Regions from separate parts of the Streptomyces flavusporus genome, predicted to be linked through region 2. Evidence: riboswitches for the same ligand, from Rfam matches in the RefSeq annotation. Region 2 holds a riboswitch; the other holds the start of a gene.
The links. Region 2 has a riboswitch for cyclic di-AMP ahead of ACKTSN_RS12745 (M23 family metallopeptidase). Riboswitches for the same ligand answer to the same signal wherever they lie in the genome.

Region 1: linked by a shared signal. The riboswitch ahead of ACKTSN_RS27885 (transglycosylase family protein) and the one ahead of ACKTSN_RS12745 (M23 family metallopeptidase) in region 2 are both predicted to bind cyclic di-AMP.

Annotation. Positions count from the first base shown of each region.
Region 1 covers NZ_CP176503.1:5,879,122-5,883,538, forward strand. The annotation lists gene ACKTSN_RS27875 (cytochrome P450 family protein) at 1-802, shown strand, start outside; gene ACKTSN_RS27880 (transglycosylase family protein) at 1,005-2,003, shown strand; cyclic di-AMP (ydaO/yuaA leader) riboswitch at 2,186-2,354, shown strand; gene ACKTSN_RS27885 (transglycosylase family protein) at 2,359-3,054, shown strand; gene eno (phosphopyruvate hydratase) at 3,409-4,417, shown strand, end outside.
Region 2 covers NZ_CP176503.1:2,663,774-2,668,190, reverse strand. The annotation lists gene ACKTSN_RS12755 (M16 family metallopeptidase) at 1-493, shown strand, start outside; gene ACKTSN_RS12750 (M16 family metallopeptidase) at 490-1,878, shown strand; cyclic di-AMP (ydaO/yuaA leader) riboswitch at 2,082-2,246, shown strand; gene ACKTSN_RS12745 (M23 family metallopeptidase) at 2,260-3,024, shown strand; gene ACKTSN_RS12740 (GntR family transcriptional regulator) at 3,213-3,908, shown strand; gene ACKTSN_RS12735 (HPr family phosphocarrier protein) at 4,123-4,404, opposite strand.

The DNA of each region.
Region 1 (4,417 bases), 3.2 Mb from region 2:
CGCCATCTGCGACCTGCTCGGCGTCCCCCGCGAGGACCAGGACGACTTCCGGGACTGGGCGGGCATGATGATCCGGCACGGGGGAGGGCCGCGGGGCGGGGTCGCGCGGTCGGTGAAGAAGATGCGCGGCTACCTTGCCGACCTCATCCACCGCAAGCGTGAGTCGCTCTCCGCCGAACCGGCCCCGGGCGAGGACCTCATCTCCGGTCTCATCCGCGCCTCCGACCATGGCGAGCACCTCACCGAGAACGAGGCCGCGGCGATGGCGTTCATCCTGCTGTTCGCCGGGTTCGAGACAACCGTCAACCTGATCGGCAACGGCACCTACGCCCTGCTCACCCACCCCGAACAGCGCAACCGCCTCCACCGGGCCCTCGCCACCGGCGACCGCAGCCTCCTGGAAACCGGGGTCGAGGAACTCCTGCGCTACGACGGCCCGGTGGAGCTGGCCACCTGGCGGTTCGCCACGCAGCCGCTCACCATCGGCGGGCAGGACATCGCGCCCGGCGACCCCGTGCTCGTCGTACTCGCCGCCGCTGACCGGGATCCGCAGCGGTTCGCCGATCCGGACACCCTCGACCTCGCCCGCCGTGACAACCAGCACCTCGGCTACGGGCACGGCATCCACTACTGCCTCGGCGCGCCGCTCGCCCGCCTGGAGGGGCAGACCGCCCTCGCGACCCTCCTCACCCGCCTCCCGGACCTCCGACTGGCCGTGGACCCCGGCGAGTTGCGATGGCGCGGCGGCCTCATCATGCGCGGACTGCGCACGCTGCCTGTGGAGTTCACTCCCATCTCGTAAACCGGCCCCCCGGCCCCGGATTCGACTGGAACCCTCCACTCCGGCACCGAAAACGTGACACGACCTCAACTCTGTGATCTTCACGTGATCTGTGCGGCATTAACTTGTGACAAGTGATCGACTGCCGATACGTTCACCCAGCAGCGCGACGTCGAACACCACCCGCCGCGCCGGTCACTGCTGTCTCGCGAAAGGTCCCCGCATGCTCTCCGGGAACGGTCGTCACCGTCGCCCCCGTCAGGCTCCGGCTCTCGTTGTCGCGGCCGGCGTGACCGGGTCCGCCATCGCCATCCCACTCCTCGGCGCCACCGGCGCGAGCGCGGCCAGCGGCACGACGTGGGACCGGGTGGCGGAGTGTGAGAGCGGCGGCTCCTGGAGCGCCAACGCGGGCGACGGGTACTACGGAGGACTGCAGTTGTCCCAGGAGAACTGGGAGCGGTACGGCGGCCTCACGTACGCGGCCAGAGCCGACCAGGCCAGCCGTTCGCAGCAGATAGCCGTCGCCGAGCGGCTCCTCGCGGACCAGGGCGTGGGCGCATGGGGCACCTGCGGGCTCACCGCCGGTCTCGACGCCGACAAGGATTCGGCCGACGTGGACACGGGTGTGGCCGGTGACACCTCGTCGGACACTTCCGAGAGCCTGCGCAACTCGCTCGGCTTGTCCAACTCGTCCGGTTCCTCCAGCTCACCCGATTCATCTGATTCGGCAGAGTCTTCGCCTGAATCCACCGAGCCGTCCCCTTCATCTGGCTCGTCATCGAATGCGGCGGACGGTTCCGCGAGCCCGACGCCCGCCGGCTCCACCTCGGACAACTCGCAGGGATCCGACAGCTCGCCCACAGTCACCCCAAAGGCAACGGACTCGGACAACTCGGGGCAGAGTGAAGGCGATTCCGGTCTGATCGACACCGGTACGGGCAAGCATCGCGGCGACAGCGCCGACGAGGATGCCGCCGGCGCTCGTACGACCGAGTCCTCGGGTCGCCACGCCTCGCGCGACAGCGCCTTCGCGCGCGATGTCGCCGACGGGTCGTACACCGTGCGCGAGGGGGACAGTCTCTGGGGTATCGCCGACTCCCATGGCGTCCAAGGGGGATGGTCCGTGCTGTATGCGGACAACAAGGAGATCGTCGGCGCCGACCCCAACCACATCATCCCCGGTCAGACGCTGGATGTCGGGGGCGAACCGGGCGAAAAGTAGCGGGAGTTCACGTCATACTTCGCGCCTAATGTCCTGTTTGGTGAAAGTGTGGGATGAGTCTCAGAGGCCCTGATTCTCTTTGAAATTCCGCCAATCGCGTGTCTACGGTCATGACCGCTCGCCAACGCGAGCCCCGGCTGCCGCAACGCCGAATCCTGCCAGCGGCCGTTCGGGAACAGTCGTCGCGTCAAGCGCCGTAGGCAGGAGCGGGGGACCCAAGGTAAGCGCCGCACCGGACAGTTGAGCCGGTACGGCTTGGGGTGAAGTCACGCCTCTCCACAGGGGCGTGGCCGGGCAACTCAACCGGCCCGAACCCGACAGCTCACCTCGCAGGCGTCGGTGAGGGGATCCATCCATGCTGTTTTCCAGCAAGGGCAAGCACCGTCGTCCGTCCAAGGCTGCTCGCGTCATAGCCGTCGTCGGCGTCACCGGCGCCGCCGCCGTCGCGGCCCCGCTGATGGCGGCCGGCAGCGCCTCCGCCGCCACCACCTCCGAGTGGGACGCCGTCGCCCAGTGCGAGTCGGGCGGCAACTGGTCCATCAACACCGGCAACGGCTACTACGGCGGTCTGCAGTTCTCCGCCTCCACCTGGGCCGCGTACGGCGGCACGCAGTACGCCGCCACGGCCGACCAGGCCACCAAGGAGCAGCAGATCCAGATCGCCGAGAAGGTGCTCGCGGGTCAGGGCAAGGGTGCCTGGCCGCACTGCGGCACGGGCCTGTCGAACGCCACGTACACCGGCGGTGGCGCGAGCGACTCCTCCTCGGAGGGCTCCTCGCAGAGCGGCACCGAGACCACCACCCGCTCGACCGAGCAGCAGCCGGCCTCCCGTTCGCAGGAGCGCCCGGCGCAGAAGACCGTCACCACCCCGACCGGTGAGAAGGTCGAGAAGGGTGACGGCGAGTACAAGGTCGTCACCGGCGACACCCTCAGCACCATCGCCGCGGAGCACGACGTCAAGGGCGGCTGGGAGAAGCTGTTCCAGCTGAACAAGGGCATCGTCGAGGACGCCGACCTCATCTACCCGGGTCAGCAGCTGCACCTGAAGTGATCCGGATCCACCCGGGTCGGCAGCTTCGCCTGACCTGAAGTGATCCGGGCTTCGCAGACCCCCGTGAGGGTCCCCCGTCCCCACAGGCCCCCGCCCCGGTGCGTGTTCCCCCGTACGCGCCGGGGCGGGGCTTTTGTGTCACCGCTCGTGCCTCGTTCTTCGCTCGGGGCCCTCGTTCTTCGCTCGGGCCCTCATTCTTGAGGAACCGTCTTTGTTCCGTTCGGAAACAATTTACGATCGGTTTCGTCCACGGGGTGGGCGACCGGCTGGCCGATCCCACGGAGCCGGTTAGGCTCATCTCGCAGAGCCGCTGCGGTCCTGCTAAACCGCGTCACATCCACGAAGGAGATGCTCGTGCCGTCCATCGACGTCGTCGTAGCCCGGGAAATCCTGGACTCCCGAGGCAACCCCACGGTCGAGGTCGAGGTCGGCCTCGACGACGGCAGCACGGGTCGTGCCGCCGTCCCGTCCGGCGCCTCCACGGGCGCCTTCGAGGCCATCGAGCTCCGCGACGGCGACCCCAACCGCTACCAGGGCAAGGGCGTCGAGAAGGCCGTCCTGGCCGTCATCGAGCAGATCGGCCCTGAGCTGGTCGGCTACGACGCCACCGAGCAGCGTCTGATCGACCAGGCGATGTTCGACCTGGACGCCACCGACAACAAGGGCTCCCTCGGCGCCAACGCCATCCTCGGCGTCTCGCTCGCCGTCGCGCACGCCGCCTCCGAGGCCAGCGACCTGCCGCTCTTCCGCTACCTGGGCGGCCCGAACGCGCACCTGCTGCCGGTGCCGATGATGAACATCCTGAACGGCGGCTCGCACGCCGACTCCAACGTGGACATCCAGGAGTTCATGATCGCCCCGATCGGCGCGGAGTCCTTCTCCGAGGCCCTGCGCTGGGGCACCGAGGTCTACCACACCCTCAAGAAGGTCCTGAAGAGCAAGGGCCTGGCCACCGGCCTCGGCGACGAGGGCGGCTTCGCCCCGAACCTCGGCTCCAACCGCGAGGCCCTCGACCTCATCCTCGAGGCGATCAAGGAGGCCGGCTACACCCCCGGCGAGCAGATCGCCCTCGCGCTCGACGTCGCCGCGTCCGAGTTCTACAAGGACGGCTCCTACCTCTTCGAGGGCAAGGCGCGCTCGGCCGCCGAGATGACCGAGTACTACGCCGAGCTGGTCGACGCCTACCCGCTGGTCTCCATCGAGGACCCGCTGTTCGAGGACGACTGGGAGGGCTGGAAGACCATCACCGCCAAGCTCGGTGACAAGGTCCAGCTCGTCGGCGACGACCTGTTCGTCACCAACCCCGAGCGCCTGGCCAAGGGCATCGAGGAGGGCGCCGCCAACGCCCTGCTGGTCAAGGTCA
Region 2 (4,417 bases):
CGGCGGCGGCGAGTCGTCCCGCCTCTACAACCGGCTCGTACGGCGTGACCGTACGGCCGTGGCGGCCGGGTTCGGCCTGCTGCGGCTGGCCGGAGCGCCCTCCCTGGGGTGGCTGGACGTGAAGACCTCCGGTGACGTCGAGGTGCCGGTCATCGAGGCCGCCATCGACGAGGAGCTCGCCCGGTTCGCCGAGGAGGGCCCCACGGCCGAGGAAATGGAGCGCGCCCAGGCCCAGTTGGAGCGCGAGTGGCTGGACCGGCTCGGCACGGTCGCCGGCCGCGCCGACGAACTGTGCCGGTACGCCGTGCTGTTCGGCGACCCGCAGCTCGCCCTGACCGCCGTCCAGCGCGTGCTGGACGTCACGGCCGAAGAGGTCCAGGAGGTCGCCAAGGCCCGCCTGCGCCCCGACAACCGCGCGGTGCTCGTCTACGAGCCGACCGCCGCCGAAGCTGCCGAACCCACCGACGACCACAACGAGGAGGCGGCCCAGTGACCGAGCTCGCCACGATGGAGTTCCACCCCCAGCCCCGGGCGGGCGAGGCCAGGCCGTGGGCCTTCCCGGCGCCCACGCGCGGGACGCTCGACAACGGTCTGACGGTCCTGCGCTGCCACCGCCCCGGTCAGCAGGTCGTCGCCGTCGAGGTGCTCCTGGGCGCGCCCCTGGACGCCGAGCCGACCGGCCTCGACGGCGTCGCCACGATCATGGCGCGGGCCTTCTCCGAGGGCACCGACAAGCACTCCGCCGAGGAGTTCGCCGCCGAGCTGGAGCGCTGCGGCGCCACCCTCGACTCGCACGCCGACCACCCCGGCGTCCGTCTGAGCCTGGAGGTCCCCGCCTCCCGCCTGGCCAAGGCCCTCGGCCTGCTCGCCGACGCCCTCAGGGCGCCCGCATTCGCCGACAGCGAGGTCGAGCGGCTCGTGCGCAACCGCCTCGACGAGATCCCGCACGAGCTGGCCAACCCGTCCCGCCGTGCCGCCAAGGAGCTCTCCAAGGAGCTGTTCCCGGCGACCTCGCGCATGTCGCGGCCGCGCCAGGGCACCGAGGAGACGGTCGCCGCCATCGACTCCGCGGCCGTACGTGCCTTCTACGAGAAGCACGTCCGGCCCGCCACGGCCAGCGCAGTCGTCGTCGGCGACCTCACCGGCGTCGACCTCGACGCGCTGCTCGGTGACACCCTGGGCACCTGGACCGGATCCCCGGCCCAGCCGCGCCCCGTGCCGCCGGTGACCGCCGACGACATCGGCCGGGTCGTCATCGTGGACCGCCCCGGCGCCGTGCAGACCCAGCTGCTGATCGGCCGCGTCGGCTCCGACCGGCACGACCGCGTGTGGCCTGCCCAGGTGCTCGGCACGTACTGCCTGGGCGGCACCCTCACCTCCCGCCTGGACCGTGTCCTGCGCGAGGAGAAGGGCTACACCTACGGCGTGCGCGCGTTCGGCCAGGTGCTGCGCTCGGCGCCCGACGGCAGCGGCGCCGCGATGCTCGCCATCAGCGGCTCCGTCGACACGCCGAACACCGGTCCCGCCCTGCAGGACCTCTGGACGGTGCTGCGCACGCTCGCCGAACAGGGTCTGACCGATCCCGAGCGGGACGTCGCCGTACAGAACCTCGTCGGGGTGGCGCCGCTCAAGTACGAGACCGCGGCGGCCGTCGCTAGCACGCTGGCCGACCAGGTCGAGCAGCATCTGCCCGACGACTACCAGGCGACGCTGTACCAGCAGCTCGCCGCGACGGGCACCGTCGAGGCCACCGCGGCGGTCGTCAACGCCTTCCCGGTGGACCGTCTCGTGACCGTCCTCGTCGGCGATGCGGCGCAGATCAAGGAGCCTGTCGCGGCCCTCGGAATCGGCGAAGTCACCGTCGTCACGGCCGAGTAGAAGGCCTGACAGCGGCACGCGCGCGTAGGGGCCCTGGTGACGAAAGAGTCACCAGGGCCCCTTTATGTCCCAATTGAGGGAGAGGTTGCCTGTCTGACCTGTGGCATGCGCTACAAAAGCCGTGTTCCGTTTGGGGATTGAAAGATGCCCCGTTTAGCGTCTTCCGGGCTGTCCGTCAGGCAGTGCGCCGCGCCCGCGGCACCGGACAGTCATCGCCGAGTCCCCGAACGGCGCGAGCCAGGGGAGCCGGGGACCCAACGATGCAGTCCCTGGGGTGAATCGGACGCCCGCGCGCAGCGAGGGGGTCCGTAGGAGACCTTCCTGCTCCGAACCCGTCAGCTAACCCGGTAGGCGAGAAGGAAGGAAAGGACCAGCCACTTCATGGCGTTCACCCGCGCCACCGGGAAGCATCGTCGTCCCAGCCGGATGCAGCGCACGACCGCCCGCGCCGCGGGCGTCGCCGCGCTCACCACCACCGGCGTCGTCGGCACTCTGGCCGCCCCCGCGCTCGCCGCCGAGCCGGCGCTCGAGGAGACCGGCCTGCTGCCGGTCGTCACCATCGGCGACTCGGTCGCCGACCAGATCGATGCCCAGGCGGCCGCCCAGCGACAGGCCGCCGAGGAGGCCGCCGCCGAGAAGGCGGCCGAAGCGGCCGCCGAGAAGCGCGCGGAGGAGCGGGCCAAGGAGGCGCGCGAGGCCAAGGAGCGGGCCGCGCGTGAGGCCGAGCGCAAGCGTCTCAACACCTATGTGCTGCCGATCACCAGCTCCTATGTCTCCACCGGCTACCAGTCCGGCGGCTCCCTGTGGTCCTCCGGCAGCCACACCGGTGTCGACTTCCACGCCGCGAGCGGCACGCCCGTCCACGCGGTCGGCTCCGGCACTGTCGTCGAGGCCGGCTGGGGCGGGGCGTACGGCAATCAAGTCGTGATCAAGATGAACGACGGTACGTACACCCAGTACGGCCACCTGTCGTCCATCGCCGTCTCGGTCGGCCAGACGGTCACCCCGGGACAGCAGATCGCCCTCTCCGGCGCCACCGGCAACGTCACCGGAGCACACCTGCACTTCGAGGCCCGTACGACCGCCGAGTACGGCTCGGACATCGCCCCCCTGGCCTACCTCCGCTCGCACGGTGTGAACGTCTGACGACAGGCGGCTGCGCTGCCCGAAGCCCTGGCTCCCCGAGCCGGGGCTTTCGGCGTTTCAGGGGTCTGTTTGTCCAAAAAATATCCATGGATTCCGGCCCGCCATCGGAAATTCCGGCTCTTTGCAATAGAGTCACTGAACACACGTCAATCGTCGACGTTTCACGGGGATTAAGGCGGAGGTCGGTCATGCGTATTCCGGCGCACTCGGTGTGCACGGCGATCCGGGACGACATCGTCGCGGGTGTCTACGAGCGTGGCGGCCGGCTCACCGAGGAACTCCTCGCGCGCCGCTACGGCGTCTCGCGCGTCCCCGTCCGGGAGGCCCTGCGCACCCTGGAGGCGGAGGGCTTCGTGGTGACCCGGCGGCACGCGGGCGCGTGCGTCGCGGAGCCCACCGAGCAGGAGGCCTCCGACCTGCTGGAGATGCGCATGCTGCTGGAGCCGCTCGGCGCCGCCCGGGCCGCCCAGCGGCGCACCGAGGCCCACCTGAAGGTCCTGCGCGGTCTCGTCCGGCTGGGCCAGGAGCGGGCGAAGAGGGGCAACAGCGAGGATCTGCGCTCGTTGGGCGGCTGGTTCCACGAGACGCTCGCCCAGGCCTCCGGAAGCCCCGCGCTGATCGCGATGCTGACCCAGCTGCGGCACAAGATCGCCTGGATGTACGCCGTGGAGGCGCCGGCCAGCCCCGTGGAGTCCTGGACGGAGCACGGCGCGATCGTGGACGCCGTGGCGCGCGGCGACGGCGAGCGCGCGCGGGCCATCACGGCCCTGCACACCGAACGCGCGACCGCCGCGCACCGGCTCCGGTTCGCCGGCGGCCAGGATCGCACCGACCGTGTGAGGACTTCGCAACACCCCGTAAACATGTCCAGCCTTCGGCATTAACATATGCGCCGTATACAAAGAGGAGATATTCGGTGGCGGTGCATTTCCGCTGCCCTTTTCTGGCGCGCCGGGAATTCACGCCCGCGCGTCAGAGGCATGCCCATGTGGAATGCGTCGCACCCGCCGTGGAAAACGCGTGAGGCCGCTGCGGGAAATGACGAAGCCGCGCCGCCCGGGAAGGGTGACGCGGCTTCACTGACCGCCGTGCGGGCGGTCAGACGGTCTCGGGCAGCTCCTCGAGGCCCTCGGAGACCAGCTTGGCCAGGCGGTCGAGGGCCGCGTCGGCGCCGTCGGCGTCGGAGGCCAGGACGATCTCCTCGCCGCCCTCGGCGCCCAGGCTGAGAACGGCCAGCATGGAGGCCGCGTTGACGGGGTTGCCCCCGGCCTTGGCGATCGTCACCGGGACGCCTGCGGCCGTGGCGGCTCGGACGAAGATGGAGGCGGGGCGGGCGTGGAGGCCCTCGGCCCAGCCGACGTTGACGCGGCGCTCAGCCATGTGATGCTGCCCT